DNA from 4 places in the Paenibacillus chungangensis genome. Region 1 is predicted to be linked to each of the others. Evidence: riboswitches for the same ligand, from Rfam matches in the RefSeq annotation. Region 1 holds a riboswitch; each other region holds the start of a gene.
The links. Region 1 has a riboswitch for cyclic di-AMP ahead of ACFQ2I_RS18545 (hypothetical protein). Riboswitches for the same ligand answer to the same signal wherever they lie in the genome.

Region 2: it holds a riboswitch for cyclic di-AMP, as region 1 does, so the genes downstream of both, ACFQ2I_RS03635 (potassium channel family protein) here and ACFQ2I_RS18545 (hypothetical protein) in region 1, are expected to answer to the same signal.
Region 3: it holds a riboswitch for cyclic di-AMP, as region 1 does, so the genes downstream of both, ACFQ2I_RS10565 (KamA family radical SAM protein) here and ACFQ2I_RS18545 (hypothetical protein) in region 1, are expected to answer to the same signal.
Region 4: it holds a riboswitch for cyclic di-AMP, as region 1 does, so the genes downstream of both, ACFQ2I_RS00230 (C40 family peptidase) here and ACFQ2I_RS18545 (hypothetical protein) in region 1, are expected to answer to the same signal.

The regions. Positions count from the first base shown of each region.
Region 1 covers NZ_JBHTJZ010000035.1:10,072-14,953, forward strand. Annotated here, with positions in the region: gene ACFQ2I_RS18530 (ABC transporter ATP-binding protein) at 1-732, shown strand, start outside; gene ACFQ2I_RS18535 (ABC transporter permease) at 729-1,544, shown strand; gene ACFQ2I_RS18540 (ABC transporter permease) at 1,552-2,334, shown strand; gene ACFQ2I_RS18545 (hypothetical protein) at 2,415-2,852, opposite strand; cyclic di-AMP (ydaO/yuaA leader) riboswitch at 2,855-3,016, opposite strand; gene ACFQ2I_RS18550 (MBOAT family O-acyltransferase) at 3,171-4,577, shown strand; gene ACFQ2I_RS18555 (DHHW family protein) at 4,589-4,882, shown strand, end outside.
Region 2 covers NZ_JBHTJZ010000005.1:269,479-274,360, forward strand. Annotated here, with positions in the region: gene ACFQ2I_RS03620 (Gfo/Idh/MocA family protein) at 1-243, opposite strand, end outside; gene ACFQ2I_RS03625 (Gfo/Idh/MocA family protein) at 243-1,235, opposite strand; gene ACFQ2I_RS03630 (helix-turn-helix domain-containing protein) at 1,371-2,243, shown strand; cyclic di-AMP (ydaO/yuaA leader) riboswitch at 2,386-2,525, shown strand; gene ACFQ2I_RS03635 (potassium channel family protein) at 2,637-3,302, shown strand; gene ACFQ2I_RS03640 (TrkH family potassium uptake protein) at 3,317-4,663, shown strand; gene ACFQ2I_RS03645 (hypothetical protein) at 4,817-4,882, opposite strand, start outside.
Region 3 covers NZ_JBHTJZ010000011.1:205,018-209,899, forward strand. Annotated here, with positions in the region: gene ACFQ2I_RS10555 (aldose epimerase family protein) at 1-126, shown strand, start outside; gene deoC (deoxyribose-phosphate aldolase) at 310-999, opposite strand; gene ACFQ2I_RS10565 (KamA family radical SAM protein) at 1,109-2,224, opposite strand; cyclic di-AMP (ydaO/yuaA leader) riboswitch at 2,413-2,586, opposite strand; gene ACFQ2I_RS10570 (ABC transporter ATP-binding protein) at 2,661-4,385, opposite strand.
Region 4 covers NZ_JBHTJZ010000002.1:43,142-48,023, reverse strand. Annotated here, with positions in the region: gene ACFQ2I_RS00235 (glutamine--tRNA ligase/YqeY domain fusion protein) at 1-1,325, opposite strand, end outside; cyclic di-AMP (ydaO/yuaA leader) riboswitch at 1,504-1,636, shown strand; gene ACFQ2I_RS00230 (C40 family peptidase) at 1,641-2,159, shown strand; gene ACFQ2I_RS00225 (MFS transporter) at 2,322-3,551, opposite strand; gene ACFQ2I_RS00220 (ABC transporter permease) at 3,799-4,713, shown strand; gene ACFQ2I_RS00215 (carbohydrate ABC transporter permease) at 4,727-4,882, shown strand, end outside.

The sequences.
Region 1 (4,882 bases):
GGCTTCACCCCATGGCGGGATCGATCACAGTATGTGGAGCATATCGGAGTCGTGTTCGGCCAGCGCTCGCAGCTATGGTGGGATGTGCCGGTGATCGATTCCTTCGAGCTGCTGAGGGACATCTACCGCATTCCGGAGCCCATCTACAGGGATAATTTGACCATGCTTACAGCGATGCTGGCTCTTGACGACATTCTGGGCGTGCCTGTCCGCCAGCTCAGCTTAGGGCAACGGATGAGGTGCGAGATCGCGGCTTCGCTGCTTCACAATCCGAAGCTGCTCTTCCTCGACGAGCCGACGATTGGACTGGATGCGGTAAGCAAGATTGCCGTTCGCAAGTTCATTAAGCGGATCAATAAAGAGCGGGGAGTGACCGTTATTCTGACCACACATGATATGAGCGATATCGAGGCGCTGGCGGACAGAATTCTGATGATTGGAAAAGGGACGCTGCTCTACGACGGCACGCTGCCGGAGTTGAAGGCGCGCTTCGGGTCGGGCCGCACGTTGACAGTAGATTATAGAGAGCATACGGAGCCGATCGAGCTGCCGGGGGCAAGTCGGCTGAGCTGGACGCCGGAACGGGCTGTGTATGCATTCGACGCCGAGCGGATCAAGCTGGCTGATCTCATTGCACCGTTGTCGCAGCAAGTAGAGCTGCTCGACATTGCGGTCGATGAGAAGGGAATTGACGAAATTATTGTTCAACTGTACGAGGAGCATCAGATATGATAGGCACGAGGAATGCCTATTGGTCCATTTGGCGCTTAAGGTTCATTAACGGCCTGCAGTATCGGACTGCAGCACTTGCCGGTATCGCGACCCAGCTGTTTTTCGGATTTGTTTTTATCATGATCTTCATCGCATTTTATGAGAATAGTGTGGCAACAGCTGTGTTCCCGTTGGAGGATCTGATTACTTATGTATGGCTGCAGCAAATTTTCCTTTCCTTCATCGCACTGTGGTTCCGGGACAATGAACTGTTCGGCATGATTACGGAAGGTCATATTGCCTATGAATTATGCCGGCCTGCGAAGCTGTATCCCTTCTGGTATGCGAAGCTGATTGCGCAGCGAGTGGCCAGCGCGCTGCTGCGGTGCTTCCCGCTGCTTGGGATCATCTTCTTCCTTCCCCAGCCTTATCGCATGGAGCTGCCGCCGGATGTGTTCACATTCATCCTGTTCACACTTGCGCTCATGCTCGCTCTTCTGCTGGTAACGGCCATATCCATGCTGATCTACATTTCGGTGTTCTGGACGATGTCTCCCGTCGGCTCCATTCTGATGGTGGGGGTGGCAGGCGAATTTCTGGCGGGCTTGATTATCCCTGTGCCGCTCATGCCATCGTGGCTGCAATCCATCGTCATACTGCTGCCCTTCCGTTATACGGCAGATTTCCCGTTCCGGGTTTATTCGGGGCATATTCCCAAGCTGGAGGCTCTGACTGGCATCGGCGTGCAGTTCCTGTGGTTGATTCTACTTATCGGTGGTGGCTACTGGCTTATGCAGCGAGCGCTTCGCGCCGTAGTCGTGCAAGGAGGCTAGAATACTTATGAAGCTGTACTTTCAATACATGTCCATCCATTTTAGATCGCAGATGCAATACCGGACGTCGTTTTTTCTGTTGAGCATCGGTCAATTCTTTATCCCGTTCTTTGTATTTGCCGGTATGTACTTTATGTTCGAGCGGTTCGGACAGCTGCAGGGCTGGAGCTTCTTCGAGGTGGCGTTATGCTACGCGGTCATTCACTTGTCCTTCTCGCTTAGCGAGAGCTTGGCGCGAGGCTTCGATGCGTTCTCCGCTCTTGTCGTGGCGGGCGGCTTCGACCGTCTCTTGGTCAGACCACGTAATACAGTGCTGCAGGTGCTCGGCTCGAAGTTCGAATTTACGCGCATCGGTCGACTTCTTCAGAGCATCATCGTGCTTATCTGGTCCGTGTCGAACCTGCCACAGGTTTGGTCGCTTTCGAAGCTTCTGACACTTGCTTTTATGGTGCTGAATGGCGTATTTATTTTCACAGGCATCTTTATATTGGCAGCGACGCTATGCTTCTGGACGGTTCAAGGCTTGGAGGTGGCGAACGTATTCACGGACGGGGGGCGGGAGATGGCGCAGTATCCGCTTCATATTTATGAGAGGCCTGTATTCAAATTCTTTACTTTCATTATCCCCTTCGGATGCGTGACGTATTATCCGCTGCTGTATCTGCTGGACAAGGAGGAAGGAAGCCTGTTGTCGGGCATTCTTACGCCGCTTGGCGGCGCCTTGTTCCTACTTCCGTGCCTGCTGGTATGGCGAGCGGGGGTGAAGCACTATCATTCCACCGGCTCATAACAACAATAAGCCCAGAGCTCATCTGCGAAGAGCTCTGGGCCACTGTCCATGCTGTTCATGAAGACATGCAATTGCTGTGATTAATCAATCGAGATATAAGCGATCGCGCGTTGCTGCAGAACCGATTCCTCTGCATGAAGCGATGTGGAGCCAGGTTGACCGGCCTGAAGCGTAAGCTGTGTCAATGCAGTTGCGAACATGGCGGTCATGCGGCTGTCGGCATCATGCCATTCGGCAATTCGCTCCGTGAGCCTTTCCGTAAGCGAGGATAGCGGGAATTGTCCGATAAAGGGGCGTAAGTGATGGCTCCAATCATCCAGATCAAGCGATTCAGTCTCGCATAGGAACTGTTCGCTCCATCCATAGCCGTATTCGCTCGTTAATCGAATACAGACTCGATATCCGGCTGCATCAACCGCAAGGGCGGGTATGACGAATAGCTCAATTCGGCTAATCGTCAGATGCTGCGGCTGATCCGCCGGAAAGGGGGAATCATTAACGCTAATGGACAGCATCATTGCATCTCTCCTTTTTCCGCTTACGAGGTTAGCTGTCGGATTCGGGCTAGAGAGAAGGCCCTACCGGGGGTACAACTCCCCGGATTCACCCCTTGCATGCGAATCATCGCCTGCATTGGTTCCCCCGCTTTTTCGAAAAACGAAAAATTAAGCGTTTATGTTTACATAATATTTTAGCGCTATTTTTTCCATTTGTAAATGCGCAATTAGGTGGAAGCCGAAGGCCGAGCTTGTGATGCTTGTTCTCTTTTTCCCACTGATTTGATATAATTTTGGAAATGTTGATAAACGGCATAGACATAGCTGGGAGTTGGGGACGTGGTCTTTTCAAGCTTGTTTTTTTTGTATGTTTTTTTGCCGCTTTTGTTTCTATTCTATTTTTTATCCAAGCGTACAAGCTATCGGAATGGCGTATTAATTGTCGCATCACTGTTGTTCTATGCGTGGGGGGAGCCAATCTGGGTCACCCTGCTGTTGCTGTGCGGCTTGAACGGATACTGGTTCGCCCACTACATCCATCGGCATAAGGGAACAAGGACGGGCATGTGGTTAACTGCCGCGGCTGTAAGCGTCAACCTGGTTATATTGGGCTTCTTCAAGTATGCGGACTTCTTCATCGCCAATCTGAACTTGCTGCCCCGGGTAGACCTTCCCTACACAGAAGTGGCGTTGCCAATCGGCATCTCATTCTTCACTTTTCAGATGATGTCTTATCTTGTTGACGTATATCGGGGCGATGTGAAGCGGCCGGGTACATTCACCCATGTTCTGCTTTATGTGTCCCTCTTCCCGCAACTAATTGCGGGACCGATCGTGCGGTATAAAGATATCGAGCATGAATTTCAGGATAGGCGGTTTTCCTGGACCTCATTCAGCTCAGGAATTACCCGGTTTGTCATCGGACTGGGCAAAAAAGTGATATTGGCTAACGGATGCGGCGAGCTTGCCCCGCTTTTCCTTGATAATCAACTGTCCGAAGCGACCGTGCTGGGAGCCTGGTTCGGCATTCTGTTGTTTGCACTGCAAATTTATTTCGACTTCTCCGGTTATTCCGATATGGCGATCGGGCTGGGCAAGATGGTAGGTTTCACCTATCCGGAAAACTTCAATTATCCTTACATATCGCGTTCGGCAACGGAATTCTGGCGCAGATGGAACATGTCGCTGGGCAGTTTTTTTCGCGATTATGTGTACATTCCGCTCGGCGGCAATCGCAGATGGCAAGCTCGTAATCTGCTCGTTGTCTGGTTTCTGACAGGGCTATGGCACGGAGCGAGTTGGAACTTTATTTTTTGGGGACTTTACTTCGGCTTTCTCATTTATATCGAGAAGCTGTTCCTGCTTCGTCTGCTGCGCCAACTACCGGTTTTTCTGTCTCATATATATGCTACTGTTGCCATGCTTTTGGGCTGGGTTTTTTTCTACTTTACGGATATGTCGTCGGGCATACGCTTTTTCAAGACGCTGTTGGGGCTGGAGAAAGCGAAGCTGTACAATCTTGAGCTGCAGATTTATGTGATGGATCATTTGTTCTTTCTAATCGTGGCTGTTGTCGCCTGTACGCCTCTGCCGAAGCAGCTTGCAGCCGCCTTATCGGCTCGACTCCCGGCGATGGGGAGGCTTCGACCGCTTTCCGTCCCACTCTTTAATGCGACTGTTCTATTTATATCGACAACGATGCTTGTAGGCAGCACCTACAATCCGTTTCTGTACTTTAGGTTTTAGGGGGCGAAGGGATGAACCGTGAGAAGTGGAATGTTGGCTTGTTCTTCGCCATCCTGGCGGCTTTCTTTCTATTGAATCTTTTTTTTCGCAGTACGGCGGAAGTGTCGCAGACGGAGCAGCGCACGCTTAAGCAATGGCCGGATTGGTCCGTGAGCAGCCTGCTGAACGGCGATTACGGGAGGGATGTGGAGGATTACTTCTCCGACCGCTTCGCGTTCCGAAGCGGATTCATCGCTGCTGGCAGTGGCCTTAGCGCATTGTACGGCATTACCAGCGGAGAGGAAGTGTCCATTCAACTGTCCGTG
Region 2 (4,882 bases), on a different contig from region 1:
CGTTAGCTCGGCGTGGTGCACGTTCTCTGAACAGATGACAACCGCGTCCATCTCTTGCTCCAGCAGTTCGCGATAGTCGGCGTAGTAGGCCAGACCGTGTTCTTCAATGAGTGCGCTAACCCTGTCCTTCACGGAATCGGCGATACCAACGATCTCCACCTGATCAAGCTTGTGCAACGCCTGGAAGTAGGAGAAGGCATGGCCATGGGCAAAGCTGATCATTCCGACTTTTAGCTTATTCATCATATATTCCTCCTTGCAACCTTCACGGCTTTACCTGTCTCGGCGCTCCGTACAGCGGCTTCGGCAATTTCCAGCGCGCGGTAAGCGTCAATGGCTGTGACGCGGGCTTCCGCCCCCGTCTCGATACAGGACAGGAAGTGGCTCAGTTCCAGCTCGAACGGGCTTTGGAAGCCGGGACTGCCGGGTACGGCAACGACTGCGCGACCGACTTCTCCAGACGGCTGCTTAACGATATTCATGGAACTGCTCTTCAAGCTGTTCGCCCTTACAATGCCCGCAGTACCGGCGATCTCCGCCTTCGTATGGAACGGCCCCGGGTAACCCCAGTGCGCTTCCACATTCGCCATGGCGCCATTCTCGAACTTCAGCGTCACAAGGGCGTACTCCACGCCATCCCGATTCGTATGCTGCGTATAGGCTGTGTCGACCTCTCCAAGCGTCCAGCGCAGGAAGTCCAGATCATGAATCATCAGATCCTTAATAATACCTCCGCTAAGCTCCTTGTCGTAATACCATTGCCTTGCCTTGCCTGGATGGTCGCCAATCCGACTGGCATGAGCGACACCCGGATTGCCCAGTTGTCCTGCGTCAATCGCTGCCTTCATATTGACATAATCCGGGAAGAAGCGGACGACATGTCCGATGTACAGCTGTACATCGTTTTCTCGGCATGTAGCGATCATTTCCTCCGCCTGTTCAGGCGTTAGAGCGATCGGCTTCTCGCAAATGATATGTTTTCTTGCTTTTGCCGCCTTCACAGTATATTCTTTGTGTAAATACGTAGGCAGAACAATGCTTATCGCATCGAATTCTGCACCGCTCAGCATCTCTTCGAAGGAAGCAAATGCAGGAGCTCCGGTCTCATTCGAAATGTTCTGAACGACTTCCGGCCTGATGTCGCATACGCCGGTCAATTCCACGCCGTCAAGCTTGGCATAAATATTGGCATGAATCGAGCCTAGTCCGCCGCAGCCCAATACCGCAACTTTCATGTATTCATCTCCCTATTAGTATAAGTAGATTAACGCTTACACGTAGATCTTACCGATATATTGCGTTCCAGTATATGCGGGATTTAACGCATTTTATATCCATATTCAACCTGACGCTCAGTGAGGAGGAGTAACGTGCACATCTATCAGGAGCCTATTCATTACCAGAATCCACAGCTTTGTCTGAAAGTGTGGCAATTCGCTGCGGCAGGCGAGGTGGACCCCGCTCATCAGCTGCAATGGCATTATCATAAAGAAATCGAATTTGTTCTTGTACTGGACGGGGTTCATGAGATCCACACACCGTCTCAAAATTATGTGTTGAAGCCCGGTGAAGTTATGGTGCTGGGCTCTTCGCAACTGCACAGGGGCGTAACCCGCAAAGGACAGTATGTGAATTATATCGTGCTGCATGTGGACCTGGAGCCGTACTTCGATGCCGCCATGATGAATTATATGGGCTACTTCATGGAAGTGTTGAAGCCGCTTGATGAGCTGAACGATATACTCATGCGCAATAAAAGTCTGCAGGAGGAGATCGGCTCCATTATGCGGTTGATTCACGATGAAGTGATGGGCAAGGAGAAGGGGTATGAGATTGCCGTAAGCATGCACATCAAGCACCTCATGCTTGCGATGCTGCGGCATGACGACCGCAATGTGCTGGCCGCCCATCAGCAAGTGGACGCTTCCGTGATTAAACCTGTCGTTCAGTATATTGATAATCATCTTGACGGCAAAGTCGATATGGCGGAAGTGAGCAAAATCGCCGGTATGAGCTATGTTTATTTCTCCAGATATTTCAAGAAGAAAACGGGTGTATCCTTTACGGAATATGTAAACCGCAAGCGAATCGCAACCGCGAAGCGGATGCTTGTCATGACCGATCGCACCGTCTCGGATATCGCCAGCTCAGTGGGACTCGACAACATGGCGCACTTCTATGAGCTGTTCAAGCGATTCAATGGCTGCACGCCCAAGCAGTTCAGGGATCGGATGTTGAGCTGAGCGAGAGGAAGTCTGGATAATTATATCCCCATTGTAAACGCTGTAATAGAGAGATTTGACCGAATTTGAGAAAAATCAGCTCTCAATGGACTTTTACTTTTGTGTTTGATAGGAGTAGAGTAAGGCTTAACTCAATAATTGAATATACGGAACGCTTAATCTTGCATAGAGCGGGGGAACCATCGCGGCACACTGCCGCAGGGGTGAATCCACAATTGTGGTAGGGAATTCTCGAATCCCGAATCCGACAGCTAACCTCGTAAGCGTTGTTCGAGAGAGGAAGTGTATACTTGTGATCGTTTTCGACCACAGAGGACCTTTGCCTCTGTGGTTTTTTGCTGTTCTTTTTTTGCTCTCTACTCCAATTCAGTCCGGAAAGAGGATGTGTTTCGAATGAAAAAAAAACATTTTGTAGTGATCGGTCTCGGCAGATTTGGCGGAAGCGTAACAAAAACGCTGCTGTCTCTCGGATTTGAAGTAATGGGCATTGACCAGGACGAACGGAGAGTGTCGGAGTTCGCTTCCATATTGCCGCATGTGTTCCAGGCGGATTCCACCGATGACAGCGTCATGCGAAAGCTGGGCGTCAAAAATATGGATCACGCCATTGTCGCGATCGGCGGCGATCTGCAGGCCAGCATATTGACGACGCTGATCTTGAAGGATATCGGCCTCAAGCATATTACAGCCAAGGCGACAAGCGATTATCATCAGCGCGTGCTGGAAGGAGTGGGGGCCGATCATATTGTTCATCCGGAACGGGATACGGGCATACGCGTCGCGCATCGCATTACCTCCCAAAATATGGTGGAGTACTTGGAGCTGTCGCCGGAGCACAGTCTGGTAGAGATTATCGCCCCTCAGCGATTAAATGGGAAATCACTAGTCCAATCCAATATTCGGGCAAAATTCGGCTGCAATGTGATGGCGATCAGAAGAGCCAATAATGAGCTGGTTGTGTCGCCTCATGCGAACGATATGATCTACACCGGCGATCTTCTTGTCATCATCGGCAACAATCGCGATATTAACCGTTTCGAGAAATTTATCGGGGAATAAGAGGGGGCTGCCCCATGACGCAATCATTCAAGGTATACAAAAAGAAGGAGCTTAGTCCGCACCAATGGATGGTTATCGGCTTTGCCGTGATCATCGTGATGGGCGCCTTTCTGCTGGATTTGCCGACGGCTTCATCCGATGGCGAATCGATCGGTTTTCTCAATGCACTGTTCACCTCTACATCAGCAGTTTGCGTAACGGGACTCGTCGTGCTGGATACAGGCAGCGATTTTAGCCTATTCGGGCAGATCGTCATTATGCTGCTGATTCAAGTCGGGGGCTTAGGCTTCATGACCTACGGCGTCATCATTGCGGTCATTCTCGGCAAGCGGCTGGGTCTCAAGCATCGGATACTTATACAGGAATCCACCAAGTCCGCTTCCATTCAAGGGCTGGTCAGGCTCGTATTCAGCATTGCGGCCATCGCTTTTGTCTTCGAAGGCATTGGCGCGCTGCTGCTATGGCTGCGCTGGCTGCCGGAGATGGGTGCTGCGGAAGCGGCGTATTATGCCTTATTTCATGCTGTCTCCGCCTTTAACAACGCCGGTTTCGCGCTTTGGCCGGATAGTGTTAGCGGCTTTGTGGGCGACCCGGTCGTCAATATCGTTCTTTCATTGCTGTTTATCGGCGGCGGCATCGGGTTCGTCGTCATTGTGGACTTGCTGAAGCACAGGAGGTGGAGTCGTTATTCTCTGCATACGAAAATTGTCCTTTTAATTTCCACCTTCCTGTCGCTGGCGGGATTTCTCGTCATTTTCTGCCTGGAGCTTCTCAATCCCGCCGTATTCGGCGATCTGAGCTGGAGCGAGCGATTATGGTCCGCTTACTTCCAGAGCGTGACCACAAGAACAGCCGGCTTCAATAGCATTGACCTTGCCGGCATGCTTGCCGCCACGCAGTTCTTCATGATCTTCCTGATGTTCGTCGGAGCTTCGTCAGGATCTACGGGCGGCGGAATCAAGACGAATACGCTTATGATTCTGCTGGTGGCGATGTACAGCAGTGTCAGAGGCCGAACGCAAGTGCAGCTGTTCGGCCGCCGCATCGGCTACGATATCGTATTAAGAGCGCTTGCGGTCATTATTATATCGCTTGGCGTCGTGATGGCGGTATCCTTCCTGCTGACTATCACCGAGCAGGGGGTCCCATTCATCGACCTGCTGTTCGAAGCGACGTCGGCATTCGGGACGGTAGGCTTGTCGCTGGGCGTGACGCCTTACCTGTCGGTCGCGGGCAAGCTCATCATCATTGCGACGATGTTCATTGGCCGGCTGGGGCCTCTTACATTGGCTTACGCACTGGCGCGCCATAAGCAGGAGAGCAAGATCGGCTATCCGGAAGAGAAGGTGCTTGTCGGCTAACGGCATCTATGAGATTGGAAGGATAAGAAAGGGTCTGCCGACGTCTCTTCCTTCAGGAAGCGGCGAGGCAGACCCTTGATAGAATTGGCAGCCAGCTGGCAAGCTGACAAGCCAGTGAGCAGTTAGTATGGTCGGCGCTTCACGTGAAGCCGATTATGGTTCTACAATAACAGTAATCGTGTCACTGCGCGTTACGCCCGCATCGTTCACAAGCTCGCA
Region 3 (4,882 bases), on a different contig from region 1:
GACCATCCCTTCATCTGCGTAGAGCCATGGATGGCCGAGACGGGCGAATTGAATCGTCAGGAAGAGCTGGTCCTGCTGGAAGCGGGAGAGACGCTCTCCTGTAACCTGATCATTAGCCGGGCATAACGGCTGAAGGCATACCATAAATAAACTCGGACAGCCGGGGAGCGACCGTTTACGGCTGCTTCCCGGCTGTCCTTATACTGTATGAACCTGATAAGCGCATGTGATCGTCACCTTCATCCACGCAAACTTGTGGATGGTCTATCGAAATCGTCAGCTTGCCTATTCAGCATACGTATTCCATCATCAGTACCCTTCGCCTCGACCTCCGGTTACGATTGCGATGCTGGAGCTGGCGCCGATACGAGTCGCCCCTGCAGCAATCATCTGCTGCGCTGTCTTCAGATCACGAACGCCTCCTGACGCCTTCACGCCAAGCTCCGGCCCCACCACGCTTCGCATCAGCGCAATGTCCTCTACCGTGGCTCCGCCTTTCCCGAATCCGGTCGACGTCTTCACGAAGTCTGCTCCCGCACGCTTGGATAGCTCACATGCCGCAACCTTCTCCTGATCCGTCAGCATGCCCGTCTCCAGTATAACCTTCAGCACCGCCTTGCCCTTGCACACTTCAGCGACAGCTGCAATATCGGCCTCTACCGCCTCCAGATCGCCCGACTTCAGCTTACCGATATGGAGCACCATATCCACTTCCGTCGCACCGTCCGTGATTGCTTGAGCCGCTTCGAACGACTTGGACGCCGAGCTTGTCGCACCAAGAGGGAATCCCACGACCGTCGTCACGCCGACTGGGCCCCCCTTCAGTTGTTCCGCCGCAAGCTTCACCCAGCTAGCATTGACGCACACTGTCGCGAATGAATAGTCCCGCGCTTCCTCGCACAACTTCGTAATCTCCATTGCCGTAGCGTCGGCCTTCAACAATGTATGATCGATCAATGCAGCTATATTAGCCTCCGATGCTTGTAATGCGCTCCCCATCGCCATTGCCCCCTGTTCTGCTGTCTGTTCTGATATGTTCCGCTTTCCTAGTCTTTACTACAGACGAATATATTATATCACAGACGCGTACAGGCCTTTGTCTACTTGCCTAGACCGTAACCTCCTCCTTCGCCTGCCAATAACGCTCGCTGCCCGGCAAGTCGTCGAACCATGCCGCTTCCTTCGGACAATCCAGCACCATGAACTGCCCATACTGTCCTTCCCGCGATTGATGGTACTTCAAGTAGGCCTTGCCACCCGCAATCGCCAATATCTCAATCTTGCCGGAGGAATGGCTCATAGACAGTCTGACTCGCTTGCCGAGACCGCTCGTCCTGGCCTTCGCTTCCTCAACTACCTGATATGCCCTCTCCAGCGACACGACAAAGTCGCGATTACCTGCGACCGGTCGATTAATGAAGAAGTAATACGGCGTCACGCCCGCCCATGACAGCTGATCCAGCAGCTCAGCCAGCACTTCGGGATCGTCGTTAATGCCCCGTATGATCGGCGTCTGGTTCACGACGATCGCCCCTGCCTTATGTAACGCTTCGAAGCCGCGCTTGGCCTCCTCTGTAATCTCCCTGGGGTGATTGATATGCGCCATGACATAGATTCGCTTCTCCGGGGTGGAGAATTCAGAGATGAGCTGCAGCAGTGCTTCATCCTCATAGATGCGCATTGGATTGAATACGGGAATCTTGCTGCCCAGACGGATAATCTTCACATGATCGATGCTGCGCAGCCGTTCGATAATGGATCGCAGCTTCGGCGTGCCCAGAATCAGGCTATCTCCCCCCGTCAGCAGCACGTTGTTAATCTCCGGATGCTCTTCAATGTAAGCGAGACCCGGTTCCACATTAGAGACGGCTTCTTTCACGTCATTACGGAACAGCCGCTTGCGGAAGCAGTAACGGCAATAAGCCCCGCATACTTCCGATACGATGAGCAGCGCCGTCGTCCGGTACTTATGCTGGCAGCCCGGCACGACATAATTGGCCTCCTCGTCCGAAGCATCCCACTTGCCATATTCCATCAGCTCGCCTTCGTTCGGAATAACGAGCTTGCGGATCGGATCGTCGGGATCATTCCAGTCGATCAGCGACAAGTAATAATCGTTCACCCTGAACGCGAACTTCTCCGTAATTGGCTTTAGCAGTTCCCGCTCGCGTTCTGGAATTTCTGCAATCTTGTCCAGCTTCATAATGTATTTAGGCTGCGGCATTCCAACTCCTCCTCAGAATTTGGTCTGCGCGTTATGCCAGTGGATGGTACCGATCCCCACAAAAAATGACCCCAGCATTCGGACGCAAGCGGTCCGAGCATCTTGAAGCGGAGCGGGCAGGTTCATCCTGTCCGAATCCGCCCTTGATGCACCAGGGTCAGATCAAACGTATTCACGATTCACTATGCTTGTGACCCATCCACTGCCGACGAGGTTAGCTGACGGACTCGGGTAAGATGGTCCCCTAAGACGAGCGCTGCCGCTCCATCTATTCGCCCCGTGCGTAGCTGCCAGGCAGCTTCGCAACAATTGGTTCCCCCGCTTTCCAATGCCTAGCATTGGAAATTAAGCGCTATTCCAGTGTAAGTCAACATTTGACAGACGTCAACTGCTCCGAACGCGATTCAACAGCATTCACAATGTTTTAACAAGTCGATCAGTGCGCAGCAGTGGCAAATTGTGCCGCATGCAGACGGCTGTAAATACCGCCCGCCGCAACCAATTCATCGTGACGGCCTTGCTCGCTAATGCCATCCTCTGTGACCACGACAATTCTATCCGCATTTTTGATCGTGGCAAGTCGATGGGCAATGACCAGTGTCGTACGCCCTGCGGACAGCTCGGCCAGCGACTGCTGAATCGCCGCTTCCGTCTCGGTATCCAGCGCGGAAGTCGCTTCATCCAAAATTAGAATCGGTGGATTCTTCAGGAACATTCTGGCGATCGCCAGACGCTGCTTCTGACCGCCGGACAGCTTGACGCCTCGCTCCCCCACCACCGTCTCAAGTCCTTGCGGCTGTTCGCTGATAAAGCTCTCAAGCTGCGCACGGCGCGCCGCAGCCCATACTTCCTCGTCGCTGGCATCCAGCTTGCCGTAGGCGATATTGTCACGTATCGTGCCTCCGAACATGAATACATCCTGCTGAACAATGCCAATCCCTCTGCGCAGCGACTCCAGCTTCATCTCTTGAATATCATAGCCGTCCACCGAGATGCTTCCCTCGTCTAGCTCATAGAAACGAGGCAGCAAGCTGCACAGCGTCGTCTTGCCCGCACCGGACGGCCCAACGAAGGCAACTGTTTCTCCGGCTTTTATCGTCAGATTGATGCCCCGAAGCACTTTCGCTTCGCCTTCATAACCGAACGTCACGTTGCGATATTGAATATCGCCTCTCAACTGATCGACTGCTATGGCGCCGGGAGCGTCTACAATGTCCGGCTTCGTATCCATCAGCTCCATGTAGCGTTTAAATCCGGCAATGCCTTTTGGATAACTCTCGATAACGGCATTAATTTTCTCAATCGGCTTGAAGAATATGTTCGTCAGCAGCAGGAAGGTGAAAAAATCGCCGTAGTTCATTCCTTTCTGCAGCACATAATAGGCGCCCGCCAAGAGGGCGAACAGCGATACAAGTCTCATTAGCATATAGGTGATGGAATTGTTCATGCTTATAATTTTGTAGGATAGAATCTTCGCCAGGCGGAAGCGCAGATTACTTTCCATGAACAGACCTCTTTCATACTTCTCGTTAGCGAACGATTGTACGACGCGAATGCCGCCCACCGTATCTTCTACCCTTTCGTTGAAATCCGCCATATCCTTCAGCAGCCTCTGAACCGCAACCGTCATTTTCTTGTTGAAAAACAACACCAACCACAAGATAAGTGGCACAATAGCAAAGGTGAGCAGTGCAAGCTCGGGGTTAATATAGACCATGATGCCAAGCGCGCCAAGCAACGTCATGATGGCAATAAACATATCCTCCGGACCGTGATGAGCCACCTCGCCGATCTCGAACAGGTCGTTGGTCATGCGGGACAACAGATGACCTGTCTTATTGTTGTCGAAGAAGCGGAAGGACATCTTCTGAATATGATTGAACAGCCGCCGCCTCATCTCCGTCTCGATATTGATGCCAAGTATATGTCCCCAGTAGTTGACGACAAAGGTAAGCACCGTATTAATGGCATATATGACGAGCAACACGGCACAAGCAGCAACGATGATCCCCCAATCGCCGTTCGGCAACAGCTCTCTGATCACATATCCGACTGCGACCGGAAATACAAGCTCCAGTATCGCAAGCAGCACCGCGCTGAAGAAGTCCAGCAGGAACAATCTCTTATGCGGTTTATAATAAGAAAAAAATCGTCGCAGCATTCTTTGCTCCTCTTCTCTCTTCTGTGTTCTGTCGAATTAACCGACAAGTGTTGATAATGGTTATCAATAGAATGGTATACAATTGTGAGGTTGCTGTCAATCCAAGCTTTAGCTTTTAACAGAAAAATACCTCGTATCACATATCCACTCACTGATTAGATATCCTCTGACTGATTCAATATGTATCTACTTACTGGATTTAATGCCCTTAATTTCTTGGATTGACTCCACTCGGACACAATCAACTGGATTTTATGTCATTAATCCGACCATTCACAAGAAAATTGTGCTATTTCACATCATTCAACTGTACTAATTCCATCTGTTCGACGACACAATAACGATTTCGGATGCAACAACTGCACGAAATCCACTTAGCACACTCCTTACCTGCATAAACGCACACTACCTCGCCAAGCGGAACAGCCCACCATTCGGACACTTTCAACCCTCCAACCGAGGCTACATCGCCTAAACAAGGGGGAAGACAATCCCAC
Region 4 (4,882 bases), on a different contig from region 1:
TCGTACGTGCAATGCAGCTCCACCACATTGCCGTCCTCGTCTTTGACTACATCCTGGCAGGTAATAAAGTAAGCATGCTTCAACCGCACCTCGTTGCCTGGGAACAAGCGGAAGTATTTCTTGGGCGGACTCTCCATGAAATCGTCTTGTTCGATATATATTTCGCGGGAGAAAGGAATTTGGCGCATGCCCATCTCCTCGTTCTCCGAGTTGTTCTCTGCGTCCAGCCATTCCGTCTGGCCTTCCGGATAATTCGTAATGACCACTTTAAGCGGCTTGAGCACCGCCATGGTGCGAGGCGCCTTCAGCTTCAAATCTTCGCGGATGAAAAATTCTAAATTGCGCTCATCCACCACGCTATTGCTCTTGGCAACGCCGATCTCGCGGCAGAAGGTGCGGAGCGCTTCCGGCGTGTATCCGCGACGACGCATCCCGCTAATCGTCGGCATACGTGGATCGTCCCAACCGTCTACGACGCCTTCATCCACCAGCTGCTTCAGATAACGCTTGCTCATGATTGTATTCGTCACGTTCAAGCGGGCGAATTCATACTGACGCGGCGTCGCTTCCATCTCGCATTCCGAGATAACCCAGTCATAGAGAGGGCGGTGATCTTCGAATTCCAATGTACAGATGGAATGCGTGATGCCTTCAATGGCATCTCCAAGCGGGTGCGCGTAATCGTACATCGGATAAATGCACCAGTCATCTCCCGTGCGATGGTGATGCGTATGAGCGATGCGATAGAGCACAGGATCTCGCAGTGAGATGTTAGGAGACGCCATATCCATCTTGGCTCTCAGCACAAACTCCCCGTCCTTGAATTCGCCTGCGCGCATGCGCGCGAACAGATCCAGATTATCCTCTACGCTGCGGTTTCTTCCCGGGCTTTCCTTGCCCGGCTCTGTCAATGTGCCTCTCATCTCCCGCATCTGCTCAGCTGTCAGATCGCATACGTACGCCTTGCCCTTCTTAATGAGCAGCACTGCGCGATTGTACATCTCCTCGAAGTAATCGGAGGCGAAACGCAGCTCATCCCATTGGAATCCGAGCCATTTCACATCTTCTTGTATGGCCTCCACATATTCCGTATCTTCCTTCAGCGGATTCGTATCATCGAACCGCAAGTTCGTCCTTCCCTTGAACTCGTCAGCCAATTCGAAATTAAGACAGATTGACTTGGCATGCCCGATATGCAAGTACCCGTTCGGCTCGGGCGGGAAGCGAGTGACGACTTCCTGCACCCGACCGCTCTGCAAATCATCAACAACGATATGGCGAATGAAATTAGAGGATGAAGACTTGTTTTCTGTTGCGCTTTCCATCACGATCAACCTTTCCCACGGTACATATTTATCCTACTATAATACACAAAAATAATTGAAATTACACTTGTTATGACCGCCTGCAGCAGAATACTCTCATAACACTCTCAGAATCCATTAAAAAATTCTCACTTTCAACACAAAAGAACATTTTGCCAGTATGATTAGCTTAGTTAAAACGAATAAATTGCCTAATTCCCTTCAGAGGGATACGGGGGAACCACTTTGGGTGAATTGATTCCTTCTGGGAATCATAGGGGACCTTCAACCGAACCCCACAGCTAACCTCGTCGGCACCGGAAGGAGTTTCACGTTTTGAAGAAGAAGATCAGCGCCTTATTCGCAGGACTTGCACTGCTGCTCGCATTCCAGGCGGGAGTCGTCATGGCAAGCTCCGAAATGCAAGAGAGTATCGATAAAGTCATCGGAACCAAGTATAAGTATGGCGGCAACACGACCAGTGGCTTCGATTGCTCCGGATTTATCATTTATATCTTCAATCAGGCGAGCGTCGACCTGCCCCGCAGATCGGCAGACCAGGCAACGGTAGGCACTAAGGTAGCCAAGGCAGACTTGAAGCCGGGGGATCTTGTATTCTTCGATACTAGCGGCAAGAATAATGGGAATGTATCGCATGCAGGCATTTATGTCGGGGACGGAAGCTTCGCACATGCCTCCAGTAGCCGTGGTGTGGTCATTGACAAGCTGGACTCTTCCTATTACAAAACTCGTTACGTAACGGCTCGCCGCGTATTGGATGAGGAATCCTATCAGGCTTTTGCCGTAGAGGCGGTAGAGGAGAAAGAAGTCCAAGTAGCTGCAGCTAAGAAGTAATCGATATATTGAAATAATGGCGGTGCAGGATTCCATCCTCGCACCGCCATTTTTAATGTCCCCTTATTTCGCCATAACGCTAACCTTCGCCTTCATATTGCCGAATTTCAACGTTACTGTCGTTCTCCCCTTGCCTTGGACATAACCGATCGCCGTTAGTCATTATGTAAGGGTCAGCTTGCGCTTACGACCGAGCACCAGCATCACGATAAGCAGAACAAGAAGCGCGCTTACAAGCACAGCAATGTACCACAACGTCGCTCCTGCATGGAAAGCATCCATCATCCAGCCTGTCATACGAGGGAAGATCGCTCCGCCAAGCCCGCCGAAGGCGACAAGTATGCTCGTTGTCCGCTCGGTCATGCCGGGCAGCAGCTCATTCGCATAGACCAGTGCAATACCGAACATGCCGGAGAAGAACAAGCCGCACAATGCGGTTAGTATGAGCATGCCCGTCAATCCTTCGACGATGCTCATCAGACTGATGACAACCGTCGCGCCTATCGTCGCATAGACCAGATAGCGGACATAGCCGATCCGATCGGCCAGTACTCCGGCGAATAGTCGTCCGACAACGACCATCCCCCAGAATAAGCCCAGCACAGCGGCTGCTCCCGCTTCTTCCATGCCGGATCTTGCAATCATGATGGAGGGCAGGTAATTGGAGAAGCTCATCTCCATGCCTACGTAAATCATGAAGAACAGAGCAGACAGCGCGAGGAACGGAAGGGCCGAATACGCATATCCATACACGCCTGCTTGCCCCCTCTTGCCATGCTTTACAGATACGGCGGCATCGGGTGAATTCACTTTACCAGCAGAGTGCTGCACGGCCAACGAATCGTCCGTCTCATTGCCGAAGGACATCGACAGCCACAGCACGAAAGTGATGCCGGAAAGCGCAGCCAGAATCGGGAACGACAGCTGCCAGATATGATGTTGAATAAGAAAAGCTGCCGTAATGGGAATAAGCAGCGCGCCCAGACCGAAGAATGTCTCCAGACGGCTAACAGCCGAAGCCTTGCCATTCTTCACCAGATCGATGACCATGGCGCCGACGATCGCTTCCGTCATGCCGAAGCCGAAGCCGGCAAAGGGAGCGACAGCGAGCATCCAGCCCCAAGGGAGCAATAAGCTGTAAGCCGCTTCGCTTACGGTGAGTACGCCCATAGCAAGCAAGACGACTCCCCGCTTCCCCATCTTGCCCGATAAGAAGGGCGCCGACAACACTCCCGCAAGAAAACCGAGAAACTGATTCATGATCCACTGCCCGCCATCCTTATACGCCAGACCGTAATGCGCCATCATCGGCTCCAGCACAGCTCCTCCGACCACATGGGCAATCCCGATCACAAGATATGAGAGACAGCCGATCCATATCAACCTCTTCATTCAGCAATAACCCCTTTAAAACTTAATCTATCCTGCCATCACATTGAATTTCTTCATTATATACGAAATAGTGTCGCTTTTGATGATCCTGAAAAAATGTACACTTTTTGTTCGCATTATCGATGCCATGAAAGAATCGTGATGCGATGAAGAAGTAGCGATTGAACCGTCATGCCGGATGGCATACAGTTAAGTCAACTTCGCGAAGGCAATATCCATCCCGATGAAAGGAGATGAAAACGCTCTTATGAAATTCAGTCATATTCGATCTTCGATCATTCGGGATCGGTATCTGTACATTATGCTCATCCCATTCCTGCTGTGGTACATCATCTTTCAATATAAACCGCTTTACGGGCTGCAAATCGCATTCAAAGACTTCAGCGTGTGGAAAGGTATGGCGGATAGTCCCTGGGTAGGCTGGAAAAACTTTATCACCTTTTTTGATAGTCCTTATTTTATCAGGACCTTGCGAAATACGCTTATCATCAATTTCTATCAGCTTATTTTTGCCTTTCCTGTTCCGATTGCGCTTGCCTTGCTGTTGAATGAGATCCGTAATGCCTTGTTCAAAAAGACCGTTCAGACACTGACTTATTTGCCTCACTTCATTTCAGTCGTCGTCGTAGCAGGTATTGTGACCAATTTCCTGGCACCTAGCAACGGCATCGTCAACCTGGTCATCAGCATGTTCGGCGGGGAGAAGGTCTATTTCTTGACGCAGCCGGACTATTTCCGGACGATCTTCATCGCTTCTATGGACATATGGAAGGAAGCCGGCTTCAACACGATCGTCTACTTGGCAGCAGTTACAGCCGTTAACCCGGCTCTCTATGAAGCCGCTGTCATGGATGGCGCCAATCGCTGGAAGCAGACGATCCATGTCACCTTGCCGGCGATGATGCCTACGATTGCGATTATGCTTATACTGAAGATCGGCTCGATGATGGAAGTGTCCTATGAAGCGATTATTCTGCTCTATCAGCCCTCCACTTACGAGACGGCAGATGTGATCAGCACGTACGTCTATCGCTCAGGGTTGCAGGAGGGACAGTATGATCTTGCCACGGCAGTTGGACTGTTCAACGGTCTTATCGGCTTGATTCTTGTCTTATTCGCCAACAGAACCAGCAAGAAACTAACGGAAACCGGGCTATGGTAAAGGGGGGGAGCCGATGAAACCAACATCAGGAGAAAAGATATTTGCCGTATTCAATTATATAGCGCTCACTCTATTCGCTTTGGCCGCCTTGTATCCGTTCGTCTATGTGCTGTCCGCTTCCCTAAGCTCTTCGGAAGCCGTCGTGACAGGCTCTGTCTGGCTGTGGCCG